4 regions of the Comamonas sp. SY3 genome follow, and region 4 is predicted to be linked to each of the others. Evidence: predicted binding sites of a transcription regulator. Region 4 holds the regulator's gene; each other region holds the start of a gene.
What was found. The regulator sigma-54, encoded in region 4, starts transcription at its own class of promoters, with help from an activator protein. The targets are predictions, from matches to a motif close to TGGCANGNAANCTGCTTT.
Positions count from the first base shown of each region.

Region 1: the regulator sigma-54 is predicted to act here: its motif matches at 2,518-2,535, upstream of ACCQ08_RS05400 (pilin).
Region 2: the regulator sigma-54 is predicted to act here: its motif matches at 2,080-2,097, upstream of ACCQ08_RS13060 (urease subunit gamma).
Region 3: the regulator sigma-54 is predicted to act here: its motif matches at 1,773-1,790, upstream of ACCQ08_RS06280 (ammonium transporter).

Region 1 is NZ_JBGTYN010000003.1:113,080-116,420, forward strand. It holds gene ACCQ08_RS05385 (hypothetical protein) at 1-192, opposite strand, end outside; gene ACCQ08_RS05390 (isoprenylcysteine carboxylmethyltransferase family protein) at 211-855, opposite strand; gene ACCQ08_RS05395 (hypothetical protein) at 845-1,906, opposite strand; gene ACCQ08_RS05400 (pilin) at 1,973-2,452, opposite strand; gene ACCQ08_RS05405 (FHA domain-containing protein) at 2,865-3,341, opposite strand, start outside.
Region 2 is NZ_JBGTYN010000008.1:200,528-203,868, forward strand. It holds gene ureC (urease subunit alpha) at 1-755, opposite strand, end outside; gene ACCQ08_RS13050 (urease subunit beta) at 805-1,113, opposite strand; gene ACCQ08_RS13055 (HupE/UreJ family protein) at 1,128-1,736, opposite strand; gene ACCQ08_RS13060 (urease subunit gamma) at 1,768-2,070, opposite strand; gene ACCQ08_RS13065 (urease accessory protein UreD) at 2,331-3,161, shown strand; gene ACCQ08_RS13070 (SCO family protein) at 3,212-3,341, opposite strand, start outside.
Region 3 is NZ_JBGTYN010000003.1:317,371-320,711, reverse strand. It holds gene hutG (N-formylglutamate deformylase) at 1-32, shown strand, start outside; gene ACCQ08_RS06285 (FAD-binding oxidoreductase) at 167-1,594, shown strand; gene ACCQ08_RS06280 (ammonium transporter) at 1,838-3,070, shown strand; gene ACCQ08_RS06275 (hypothetical protein) at 3,169-3,341, shown strand, end outside.
Region 4 is NZ_JBGTYN010000020.1:45,038-48,378, forward strand. It holds gene lptA (lipopolysaccharide transport periplasmic protein LptA) at 1-509, shown strand, start outside; gene lptB (LPS export ABC transporter ATP-binding protein) at 533-1,309, shown strand; gene rpoN (RNA polymerase factor sigma-54) at 1,415-3,040, shown strand; gene ACCQ08_RS20255 (aspartyl/asparaginyl beta-hydroxylase domain-containing protein) at 3,116-3,341, opposite strand, start outside.

The sequences.
Region 1 (3,341 bases), on a different contig from region 4:
GAGAGGCCCACACACCAGATCTACCCCTATCACAACCAAAAAAAGAAAGGTTCCTCCGGCAAGTTCGCGAAAGGGAAATGGAAACCATGCCTTAAACACCAATATTGCTGCCAGCGCTGCAATGCCCGCGCTTACTAACAAGTGAATGCCACAAGCCTTAATCACCTTAACATACTTGATCGTAAAACTCATAAAATTAATTGGTTTCTCTTAAAAGATCCCAGGCACCAACCGCCAGCGCACTTTTCTAGCGTAGATTATATAGCCAGGGTCTTTCCTTAAAATTTTCTCCTCTTCAAAAATGCGAATGAATTGGCACATCCAGTTGAAACACAACACTAGCAAATTGAAAAAACTGAAGAATGACAGAATGAATCCGATATGTGCCACCAAGTAACTAGCATAAATAGGATGCCGCACAAAGCGGTAAGCTCCCCTTTGCTGAATACCTCGATTGGCTGGAGCCAGGCCAAAACTGAAGCCCAGCGAAGCCTTAGAAAAAATCTGCATCACTATTCCCAGGCACTGGAGCGAGACGCCATAAGACAAAGGGATCAATGAGACATGTGGATATTGAAAAAAATCAAAAAAAATATAATAAAAGCTACCACCGATTGTAGAAAAAATTGCCAGAATTGACAAATTAACCTTCTTCGTATCTCTAGAAAAAATAACCAACCCTACCGTAAACAATTCAGCAATCAGGAGGAGAAAATAATTTATTTTTTTTGTTTGGCTGTACACCTCAAAAGCCTGCAAACAGAAATTGAATAACAAAGCCACAACAATAATCCGCACACCAAACCGCAGGATTTTGTAACGAGCCCACAGATTATTAATAAATTCAGCAAGCATTTAAACTCTCCCAGATATATTTATTCTCCTTACGCCATATTACATTATCAATGAAGTAGTGATGGATATTTATGAACAACCAAAATGCGGCTGTAAAAAGCATCCCCACCTGCGACATTAAGTTAACCTTCCCCGAATTTATATAATCCAACACACCTGGAATTAACCAAAATAAAACAAATCCCCATCCAATCAAATACAACCAACGGCGAGTTTTTTCTTGTTTAGATTGTTTTTTTTCTTTATTGTCGTAAAATTTTTCTACCACATGCATGTATTGCATAGAGTGAAAAAATGGAATCACAAGCATTAACAACGGAAAAGAGACACCAATCGCGACCCAAACATACAAAGACACCAGATATCCCATTAACCCTGCACTCGGCCAATCCTTTTGATGTTTGCCTATTTGACGCCAGTAACCAATATTCCTCCGAATACCAATTATTACACCAACACTAGTAATACCAAAAAAAATTGCAGCGGGCAATAACCATTGCTGCAAGGAGCTTCTCTCCAATGGGAAATACCAGCCTAAAAAACCAACCCCGCCTTCAGCAGAAAACAACAAGCACATACTAAATACCCAGCACGCATAGGCATTCCATAGCATCCAGCGCCGTACTTTCGGCTGCCAATAGCATCTTTTCAGAGCCGCCTCCGACATTGCCATGCCAAAACCCTGTTTAACATAGTGCCACCCCACACTGATCCCGTAGAGAAAAATGACTAAGGTAAGCACGAAATCATCGCCATGCAAATACTTTACAATACCAATAACTAATAATATCGACAACCCTAGTGGAACTATGATAGCAGCGACCCACCAACGGATTTGAAACGTTTTTTGAAACTCACTTGTTTTAATTTTTGGATACATTTCAAAAAAAAGTTTATAAGAGGCCATAAAATGAGGATGATTCATGAAATTCGAAAAAATCATCATCAAAACACCAAAAGGCGCGATCCAAGCCTCATTTAATCCTATAAAAACTGCGATCAATACCAAGAGTGAGTAGCCACCCATTGCCGCCTTGGAGTAACCTCTCATCTCCCCTCCTTATAATAATTAAAAAAAAGAGGCCGAAGCCTCTTTTAATAGATATATCTTTATTTATTAAGGGTTAGGAGCCGCCGCTGCTGCACGGCAGGCTTGTGGACGGAATTTTTGATTTACAGTACCGCCTGTGCAGTCCCACAATTGACCACCATTCGTTGTTGCAAAAGTGATAGTTTGGCCCGATGCGCGGGAATTAGAGCCCATCGTCCCAGTTATAGTGCCATTCGGATAGGTGCCGGCAACAGTGCCGCCTAACGATGAATATTTACCGGTCAAATTCACTGCGATCGATCCAGCAGCAACTGATTGGTTATTTGTTCCATCAGATTGGACCAGGCGTGGCCATGCATTTTCATTAGCACCGTATTCAGACAACGGAGCCTTCAGCCCGCCCAGCAGTTCTGTTGGTTCCGCCACCTGGGCGCGGGTGACGTAATCGTTATAAGCAGGCAAAGCCACAGCAGCCAAAATACCGATAATCGCCACAACGATCATCAGTTCGATCAGGGTGAAACCCTTTTGCATCTTACGCAACATTTTGAATCCTCTCTATGTAACCAGTGATTAGGTAGCCTTGTCGAACGACTTGGCGTGCTTCACTTACTGCAAGTGCTGTGCCAACTTCTAGCGCCCATACATCTCGCGGCGTTGACTGACAAAAATGCGGCGTTTTGTTAACTTATTGTGCAAGACGTTCATAAATGTCAGCAAGCCAAGATGTCTGCCATTTTTGTCACCTTCTGAACGCCTGTGCAAGCTATGCGCATGGGCGGCAGAAACAGAAACGGCACCCGAAAGTGCCGCTGCGTCTCTTGAGGACTTGACTATATAAGCCCAAGGTTCAGAGTCCTAACCCCAAAACTCATAAGCCATCCCCGCCAGCTCAATCCTGTCCCCCTTGTGCATCGACAAAGCCACGCCATTGAGCGCCTGGCCGTTGAGCACCACATCAGCCGAACCATCGACCTTGGTAGCAACGTATCCCTTGCCGCGCTTGGTCAGTGCAGCGACGGCGATGCCGGGGCGGCCGACCGTGGTGACGACCTTGGACAAAATGATGTCTTCGCTCGCCGCTGACGGCGCGCAGGTAGGGGCTGGGGGTGTAGGGCTGCCCTTCGGCGGGGGGGAAGTCTGCGGGGACGGTGGGGCTGTCTTCGCCGTCATCGGCATGCGCGGGCTTGGCGGTCAGGCTGCCGGCTTCGCTGGCATGCAGGTAATGGCTCTCGGGCACCAAAGAGTTCATCAAAAAGCGGATGCGGCATTTGCCGACGTCCAGCAGGTCGCCGCTTTGCAGTACCTGGCGGCGCACTTTCAAGCCGTTGACCTTGGTACCGTTGGTGCTGCCCAGATCTTCGACGACGACGATGCCGATCTTCTTCTCATAGGTGAACGCCACATGCTCGCCGCTGACCGCCATGTCGGTCAG
Region 2 (3,341 bases), on a different contig from region 4:
GTATGGATCGCCACCTGGGTGTCGGTCAGCTCGGCCACATCCAGGCAGTTGTCGATCGCGGCGGGCGTGCTGCCCCAGTCCTCGTGCAGTTTGAGGCCAATCGCGCCGGCGCTGATCTGCTCATGCAGCGCCAGCGGCAGGCTGGCATTGCCCTTGCCCAGAAAACCCAGGTTCATCGGGAAGGCATCGGCCGCCTGCAGCATGCGCTCCATGTTCCAGGCGCCGGGCGTGCAGGTCGTCGCAAAGGTGCCGGTGGCCGGGCCGGTGCCACCGCCAATCATCGTGGTCACCCCGCTGGTCAGCGCCTCCTCGATCTGCTGGGGTGCGATAAAGTGGATGTGCGTGTCGATGCCGCCCGCGGTGACAACCATGCCTTCGCAGCTGATGATCTCGGTGCCCGGCCCGATGATGATGTCCACCCCTGGCTGCGTGTCCGGGTTGCCTGCCTTGCCGATCGCGGCAATGCGGCCGCCCTTGAGTCCAATGTCCGCCTTGACGATGCCCCAGTGGTCGATGATCAGCGCATTGGTCAGCACCGTGTCCATCGCGCCCTGCGCACTGCTGCGCTGGCTTTGCGCCATGCCGTCCCGGATGGTCTTGCCACCGCCAAACTTCACCTCTTCACCGTAGCCGCCTGCGCGCAGGGTGAAGTCCTGCTCCACCTGCACGACCAGCGCGGTATCGGCCAGGCGCAGGCGGTCACCCACCGTAGGCCCATAGGTTTCCGCGTATGCGCGTCTGTCCATCGTTGCCATCAGAACCATCCTGTCTTAGAACGCAGGCTCGCAGGCTGCGTGCTGCGCATCATTCCAGCGCCCCTTGCACCAGGCCGCGAAAGCCGTAGATCTGCCGGTCACCACCGATGTCCACCAGCTCCACCGTGCGCTGCTGGCCGGGCTCAAAGCGCACGGCCATGCCGCTGGCAATATGCAGGCGCATGCCGTGGGCCGCCTGGCGGTCAAACACCAGACCGGCATTGGTCTCGGCAAAGTGGTAGTGCGAGCCGACCTGGATGGGCCGGTCGCTGGCGTTGTGCACCACCAGGCTGGTGGTGCGGCGCCCCGGGTTCAGCGTATGTTCGCCGGCGTCCAGCAGCAGTTCACCTGGGATCATCGTGCGGCTCCTCGTCAGGCCAGGCGGGTCAGCATGGCTGCGCCCAAGACGGCGGTGGCGCCGCCCGCCAGCCTGGCCAGCCAGCGGTGGCGCTGCATGAACACCTTGCCCAGCACCATGCCGGCAACATGCAGCAGGGCCGAGCCCAGCGCCATGCCCGCCAGCGCGCCGGCAGATGCCAGTGCAGAATCGGCCGCCAGCTCAAAGCCGTGGGCCGCACCATGGAAAAACGCAAACACCCCGGCCAGCGCAGCGGCCAGCACCCAGGGCATCTGCTTTTGCACGGCCACCAGCAGGCCCAGTACCAGCACCGATGCGGCAATCATCGGCTCCACGCCAGGCACCCACAGGCCCGCAAAACCTGCCAGTGCGCCGGCCACCAGCAGGGCCACAAAGGCAGCCGGTGCGCGCCAGGCGGGCGTTACGGTCAGCGCACTCCAGGCACCCACGGCCAGCATGGCCGCCATGTGGTCGGCACCGGTAAAGGGGTGGGCAAAGGCATGGCCAAAGCTGCTCAAAAAGCCATGGTGGCCGCCGCCATCGCTGCCGACATGGGCGAGTGCAGACAGGGGCAAGGCAGCAGCGGCAAGCGCCACACTGGCAGAGAGTTTCTTGAAGTTCATGGTGCTATCTTGCGCAGGGGAAAGAAGGAGTTCAGACAATGGGCTCGTGCACGGTGACGAGCTTGGTGCCATCGGGGAAGGTGGCCTCGATCTGGATATCGGCAATCATCTCGGGGATGCCCTCCATCACATCGGCGCGGGTCAACACTGTGCGGCCGGCGCTCATCAGCTGGGCAACGGTTTGGCCATCGCGCGCACCTTCCATCACAAAGGCGCTGATCAGGGCCACCGCCTCGGGGTAGTTCAGCTTGAGCCCCCGGGCCAGGCGCCGCTCGGCCAGCAAGGCGGCGGTAAAGATCAGCAGCTTGTCTTTTTCGCGAGGTGTCAGTTCCATACACACTGCAAAGCAAGGCACATGCCAAGGGCCGCAGCGGCAGCGCATGCACGCTTTCCGTGCTGCATCGCCAAACCTCTGCACCACAAGCATGCAAGCCTGGCGCAGATGCACCAATTCAGCGCAGCCCGCACCCCAGCGCAGTGCAGTTCCTGGCACGTGGCTTGCAAAAGCCCAGGCATGTCCTGCGCACCCATCTCGCCTCCGATCCCGGCCCCTGGGCTTTGCTGCCCAGCGGCGACTCCGCACCAGCGCCAGCCATGAGCTGGCATGCCCAATTGGCGCTGCAGTACCACCCGCACGCCGGCAAGACCTCGGTGCATTTCAGCCACGATGGCCCGCTGCGCATCCTCAAAAGCCTCTACCCCGAAGGCCCGGGCATTTGCCACAACGTGCTGGTGCACCCGCCCGGTGGTCTGGTGGGCGGTGATGTGCTGGATATCTCGGTGGAGGTAGGGGCAGGCGCGCATGCGCTGGTGACCACACCGGGGGCGACGCGCTTTTACAAGAGCAATGGCCAGCCGGCCTTGCAGCGCACCCGCCTGCAGCTGCAGGCCGGCGCCCGGCTGGAATGGCTGCCGCTGGAGGCCATTGCCTACAACGCCTGCGATGCAGCCAATGAGCTGCAGATGGAGCTGGCACCCGGCGCAGAGCTGCTGAGCTGGGACATCACCGCGCTGGGCCTGCCGCTGGCGGGCCAACCCTTTGTGCAAGGGGTGTTCTCCCAGCACATCGCCTGGCCAGGGCATTTTCTGGAGCGTGGCCGCATCCGGGCCGATGATGGGCTGCTGCTCAACGGCCAGCTCGGTCTGGCCGGCCAGCGCTGCATGGGCAGCCTGGTCTACGCCAGCGGCTCGCCGATCGCCCGCGCCCAGCGCGAAGCGCTGCTGGAGAGCACCCAGCTGCTGCTGGAGGCCGCGCCTGCAGAGGTGATGGCAGGCGTGACCGCGCCGAACGAGCACATGCTGGTGCTGCGCGGCCTGGCGCCGGTGGTGGAGCCGGCCATGCAGCTGTGGAAGACAGTCTGGGGCCACTGGCGCAGCAGCCTCTGGGGCCTGCCGGCGCAGCGGCCGCGCATCTGGTCGATGTAAGAAGCTGTTCTAAGGGGCTGCCTGCCCCACTCGCCTGCGCGATTGCGCGCTCAGGCGCCGTCGATCAGCTGCTCGATGTCTTTGGCCAGGGTATCGACCGGCGTGCCGTAGCGGCTGTACAGGCGCAGGCGGCCTTCCGGGTCGAAGATGTAGTCGCCCGCGGTGTGGTCCATCGTGTAG
Region 3 (3,341 bases), on a different contig from region 4:
TGCTGGCCTACGTGCAGCAATCGGCACGCTGATCCCGGCTCCTCCAAAGCGGTATCCAGCGCTTGCACGGCAGGCCAAGGATGCCGCTTTTTTGCTGTACCGGCCCAGCAGGTTTTGCTGCTGGCAGCGCGCGGCTGCCGGGCAAACCGCCCGACAATAGCGGGCTATGACTACTTCTCGCACCGACAACGCGGCAGCCGCTCCTGCGGCGGCTTTCTGGACCGACCTTGAGCAAGCGCTGGGCCCCAACGGCTTTTCGCGCGGCGCAGACGCCATTGCGCAGAAGTACTGGACCGACTGGAGCGGCACGCCGCCGGTGCCGCCGCTGGCGCTGCTGCGCCCGCGCAGCACCGAAGAGGTCAGCGCCTTGCTGCGCATCTGCCATGCCCACCGGGTGCCGGTGGTGCCGCAGGGCGGCCTGACCGGGTTGGCCGGCGCGGCGGTGCCAGTGGCCCATGGCGTGGCGGTGGCGATGGACCGCATGCAGCAGATCGAGGACGTGAATGCGCGCACCGGCCTGATGACGGTGCAGGCAGGGGTGAGCCTGCAGACGGTGCAGGAAGCGGCCGTGGCGGCCGGCTGGGTGTTTGGTGTGGACCTGGGCGCGCGCGGCAGCTGCCAGATTGGCGGCAATGTCTCCACCAACGCAGGGGGCAATGGCGTGCTGCAAAACGGCATGATGCGCGAGCAGGTGCTGGGGCTGGAGGTGGTGCTGGCCGATGGCACGGTGCTGCCGATGCTGCGTCCGATGCTGAAGAACAACACCGGCTACGACCTCAAGCAGTTCTTTATCGGTGCCGAGGGGACCCTGGGCATCATCACCCGCGTGCTGCTGCGCCTGCGGCCCGCTCCGCAGGCCAAGGCCACCTGCATGGTGGCCCTGCCGGGTTTTGACGAGGCGCTGGCGGTGCTGGCGCGCATGCAAGGCCGCTTTGGCAACAGCGTGGCCGCGTTCGAGCTGATGTGGAGCGACTTTGTGCAGACCTCCATGCAGTGGCAAAAGCTCCAGCCCGCGTTTGCCCAGCAGCATCCGCTGCAGGCGCTGATCGATGTGGACGGCAAGGACGAGGCCGCGTTGCGCGCTGCGGTGGAAGAGGCCTTGGGCGAGGCCATGGAGGCCGGCGAGGTGGTGGACGCGGTGATTGCGCAATCGGGCGAGCAGGCCAGGAGCCTGTGGAAGCTGCGTGAGGCGCCGGCCGAGATGACGGCGCACATGCACCCGCCGGTGAACTTCGACGTCAGCCTGCCCCAGGTGGATATTGGCCGCTTTGCCGCTGCCTGCCGCGCCGCCTTTGATGCGCGCTGGCCCGGCCACCACAGCCTGTTCTTTGGCCATGTGGGCGACGGCAACCTGCACGTGACCACCGACAGCCAAACCATCAACGGCGAGGACGAGGCGCTGGAAGCCGTGCTGTACGGCCTGGTGCAGCAGTTCCAGGGCAGTGTTTCTGCCGAGCATGGCATTGGCCTGCACAAGATGCCCTACCTGGGCTTTAGCCGCACCCCGCAGGAGCTGGCCGCCATGCGCGCGATCAAGCAAGCGCTCGATCCGCTGGGGCTGATGAACCCGGGCAAGGTGTTCGCGGCGGACTGAATCCCGTTTTCGCCCCTGTCTTGGAGACCGGCGCCTGCAGCGATGCATGCGCCGGTTTTGCTTTTGGGGGCTGGTCCATGGCCCAGGGCACCGATGTGGTGCGATCTGGCTTTACCCCTTGGCCTCGCCCGCACTGCGCATGCCCGCAGACCCCGTCTCCAGGCGCTTTCCCGTCCGATGGCATAGAAACTGCTACCTTTTGAAACAAACCCGCAATGGATGACAACGTACAAAGGGGATGGCATGCAAATGGTGCAGATGGCTGCGATTGACAAGGCCGATACGGCCTGGCTCTTGGTCTCTACGGTGCTGGTGTTGCTGATGACACTGCCGGGCATTGCGCTCTTCTATGCCGGGCTGGTGCGGCGCAAGAACGTGGTCAATACCATGGTGGCGGTGTTTGCGGTGGCGGCCATGGTGGCGCTGACCTGGTTTGCGCTGGGCTATTCGCTGGCATTCAGCAAGTCGTCGGCCTGGCTGGGCGGGCTGGAGAGGGCCTGGTTCTCGCCCATGCGCCTGGATGCGGCGGCCGGCACCGTGTCCGTCAGCCACCTGGCGCCGCACCTGCCCGAATCGCTGTATGCGCTGTTCCAGATGGCGTTTGCCGTCATCACCACCACCTTGATCATTGGCGCCGTGGTCGAGCGCATGCGCTTTTCGGCACTGCTGCTGTTCTCTGCGCTGTGGAGTGTGCTGGTCTATGCACCGGTGGCCCATTGGGTGTGGGAGAGCGATGGCTGGCTCAACAAGCTGGGCGCGCTGGACTTTGCCGGCGGCGCGGTGGTGCACGTCAATGCGGGGGTGTCAGCGCTCGTCTGCGCGGCCATGCTGGGCCGGCGCCAGGGCTATGGCCGCCAGGCCTTTGAGCCGCACAGCCTGGGCTGGACCGCGATGGGCGCCGCACTGCTGCTGATTGGCTGGTTTGGCTTCAATGCCGGCTCGGCCCTGTCGGCCGATGGCCGGGCCGCGCTGGCCATGCTGGTGACCATGGTGGCCGCTGCGGCTGGTGCGCTGTCCTGGATGCTGGTCGAGTGGTGGGTGCGCGGCGCCCCCACCTTGCTGGGTGTGCTCTCGGGCCTGATTGGTGGCCTGGTGGCCATCACACCGGCTGCCGGTTTTGTGCAGGTAGGCGGTGCGGTCGCCATTGGCCTGATCGCGGGCGTGGCCTGCTTTTGGGGCGCCACCTGGCTCAAGCGCCGGCTAGGTGTGGATGACTCGCTTGATGTGTTTGGCGTGCACGGCGTGGGCGGCATTGCCGGCTCACTGCTCACCGCCGTGTTTGCCGACCGGGCCATTGCCGGGGTGGACGCCACGGTGCTGAACCAGCTGGTCGCGGTGGCGGCGGTGGCCCTCTACAGCGCGGTGGGCAGCGCCATTTTGCTGACCTTGATTCGTGTGGTTCTGCCTTTGCGGGTGACCGCGCAGCAGGAGCTCGATGGGCTGGATGTCAGCCTGCACCAGGAAAGCCAAAACTGAGTTGCCATGCGCGGTGCCGCGCTGCGCCGCCGCGCCACCGGGTTGCACCGCCTTGGGCGTGCAGCCTGCCCATCAGGTTCTGCCACGGAGGAGCTTGTATGAACGACAGTGAACGCCTGGCCATCGCCGCGCATTTGCATGTGGCGCTGCGCCGCAAGACGGGCCGGGTGACCGATACCGAGTGGATGGCCAGCGATACCGCCTATGGCCAGGCGATGGCCCAGTTTGCGCTGAACCATGCCCGCAGCCACCAGGATGCGGAGCTCGAGCG
Region 4 (3,341 bases):
ATGTGGTGGTGACCAAGGGCACCATCATCATCCGTGGCGCGCAGCTGACGGTGAGCCAGGACCGCGACGGCTTCCAGCATGGCGTGGTCACCGCTGCACCGGGCAAACTGGCGTTCTTCCGCCAAAAACGTGATTCCGCACCGGGCGCTCCCGACGAGTTCGTCGAAGGCGAAGGAGAGGTCATCACCTATAACGGCCGCGATGACACCGTGCATTTCGAGCGGCGGGGTGAGCTGCGCCGCTACCGCGAGACCACGCTGACCGACCAGGTCAGCGGCCCGCTGATCGTCTACAACAACCTGAGCGATACCTTCACCGTCTCCGGCCAGAAGGGCGCCCAGGCGGCCGATCCCAAGCCCGGCGCGCCCAAGAAGGACCGTGTCCGTGTGATCCTGACCCCCAAGGCAGATGGCAAGGCGGACGACAAGGCCAGCAGTCCGGCCAAGCCCGCAGCCGACGACAAGACGCCATTGCGCCCCAGCACCCAACTGAACGACGGAGCCAAGTAACCGTGGCAGAGAATTCGTCGACCATTTCCGTCAACGCCCGGGTGGCCACCAGCGACCAGCGCAGCCAGCTCGAGGTGTTGCATCTGGAGAAATCCTACGGCAGCCGCAAGGTGGTCAAGGACGTATCGCTGTCCGTGCGCAAGGGCGAAGTGGTGGGTTTGCTCGGCCCCAACGGCGCTGGCAAGACCACCTCGTTCTACATGATCGTCGGCCTGGTGCGCAGCGATGGCGGCGACATCCGCATCGATGGGCAGTCGGTCGCCAATATGCCGATCCACCAGCGCTCGCAGCTGGGCCTGTCCTACCTGCCGCAGGAAGCCTCGATCTTCCGCAAACTCAGCGTGCAGGACAACGTACGCGCCGTGCTGGAGCTGCAAAAGGACGAGCATGGCAAGTCGCTGTCGCGCGCCGAGGTCGAGCGCCAGCTGACCGCATTGCTGCAGGAGCTGCGTGTCGAGCATCTGCGCGAGTCGCCATCGGTCGCGCTCTCTGGTGGTGAGCGCCGGCGGGTCGAAATCGCCCGCGCGCTGGCCACCCAGCCCCGTTTCATCCTGCTCGACGAACCCTTCGCCGGCATTGACCCGATCGCCGTGATCGAGATCCAGCGCATTGTGGCTTTCCTCAAGGAACGTGGCATTGGCGTGCTGATCACTGACCACAATGTGCGTGAAACCCTGGGTATCTGTGACCATGCCTGCATCATCAGCGATGGCAAGGTGCTGGCCGCAGGGACGCCGCAAGAGATTGTGGAGAACGCAGAGGTTCGGAGGGTGTACCTGGGTGAGCATTTCCGCATGTGATACTGCACGCCCTGGCGGGCGTGCGAGCCAAGAAGCCGCCCCTCACATTGGGGCTGGCGGGGCTGATCCGTTGCCAGCTGCCGCAGCCGCAGCGGGGGCTCTGCGATGATGCCTTCGCTGTCACTGCGCGTATCGCAGAACCTGACGCTGACGCCTCAGCTGCAGCAGTCGATCCGCCTGCTGCAGCTGTCCACGCAGGAGCTGACGCAGGAAGTCGAGCAGATGCTCGACGAAAACCCGTTTCTGGAGCGCGAGGGCGATGATGCGCCCGAATCCGAACCGGGCAAGGACGCCGCCGAATCTGCTGAATCTGCCGAGTCCACCGAGGCTGCAGATGCGGCCGACAAGGTTGCCGACCTCGTGACCGGCACCGACCCCGGCAACACCAGCGATTTCGAGCCGGGTGCATCGGATCTGCCGCTGGACTTTGGCGCCGGCAAGGAAACCGGCGTAGATGCCGAGGCAGCTGCGGGCGATTCGGCATCGGACTGGGAAGAGTGGGGCGGCGAGCTGCCGGCCCGTGCCAGTGCGGGCGATGACGATGACGAAACGCCGATGTCCGAGCGGCGCAGCGAGCACCTGAGCCTGCAGGATGTGCTGCACCGCCAGGCGCTGTCGTTGCGCCTGTGCCAGGAAGACCGGGCAGCGCTCTATTTTCTGATCGAATCGCTGAACGACGACGGCTACCTCGAAGAAACACTCGCCGAGCTGGCACAAAGCTTTGGCGATGCCAGCGACCCCGAGCGCTACGAAGCACTGCTGCACCACCTGACGGTGGCGCTGCGCCTGTTGCAAAGCCTGGAACCCATCGGTGTGGGCGCACGCAACCTGTCCGAATGCATGCAGCTGCAGATCAAGGCCCAGCAGCGGCTGCTGGATGAAGAGGGCTCGGACACGCCCGAGGCCGATGCGCTGGCGCTGGAGACCGCGTTGCTGGTCTGCCAGGAATCCCTCGACCTGCTGGCGCGCCGCGATGTGCGCAAGCTGATGCAGCTGACCGGCTGCAACGAGGCGGCGGTGCGCAGCGCGCTGGGGCTGATTGCCAAACTCGAACCCCGCCCGGGCCGGCCCTATGCCGATGTGGACCGCAATGCCATCATCCCCGATGTCATCGTGCGCCCCAGCAACGAGCGCGGCCTGCCGGTGCCCGGCTTCAGCGTGCAGCTCAATGCCGAGGTGATGCCGCGCCTGCGCGTGCAGGATGTCTATGCCAATGCCTTGCGCAGCCACAAGGGCTGCGAGGGCCATGGCGCCCTGCAGCAGCGGCTGCAGGAGGCGCGCTGGTTCATCAAGAACATCCAGCAGCGCTTTGACACTATCTTGCGTGTCTCGCAGGCCATTGTGGAGCGCCAGCGCAATTTCTTTGTGCATGGCGAGCTGGCGATGCGCCCGATGGTGCTGCGCGAGATCGCCGATGAGCTGGGTCTGCACGAATCCACGATCAGCCGCGTGACCACGGCCAAGTACATGGCCACGCCGCAGGGCACCTTCGAGCTCAAGTACTTCTTCGGCTCGGGCCTGGGCACCGAGACGGGCGGCAGCGCCTCCAGTACGGCGGTCAAGGCGCTGATCAAGCAGTTGCTGGACGAGGAAAGCGCGAAGAAGCCGCTGTCGGACGCAAAAATTGCCGACCTGCTGCAGGCCCAGGGCATTGAATGCGCGCGCCGCACCGTGGCCAAGTACCGCGAAGCGATGCGCATCCCGCCGGCCAGCCTGCGCAAGGCGCTGTAAACGCAGGCAGCACGGGCCATGAAAAAACCGCAGTGGCGTTGCACACTGCGGTTTTTGCGTTGAGGCGCTGCGGTTTTACTTCGGCCACAGCCACCAGATGAACAAGGCCAGCACGGCCAGCATCAGGCCGAACTTGGTCAGCTTGTAGGCCGTCTTGTTCCAGGCCTTGAAGCGGCGGCGGTACTGGCCCATGTAGAAGGAGACCTTGAAGATGCGGCTGATGAAGCCGCGCGGATCGCCTTCGTTGTTGGGCGAGCTGGCAGCAGCCACCACATGCGTGCCCAGCCAGCGGTTGAGCCAC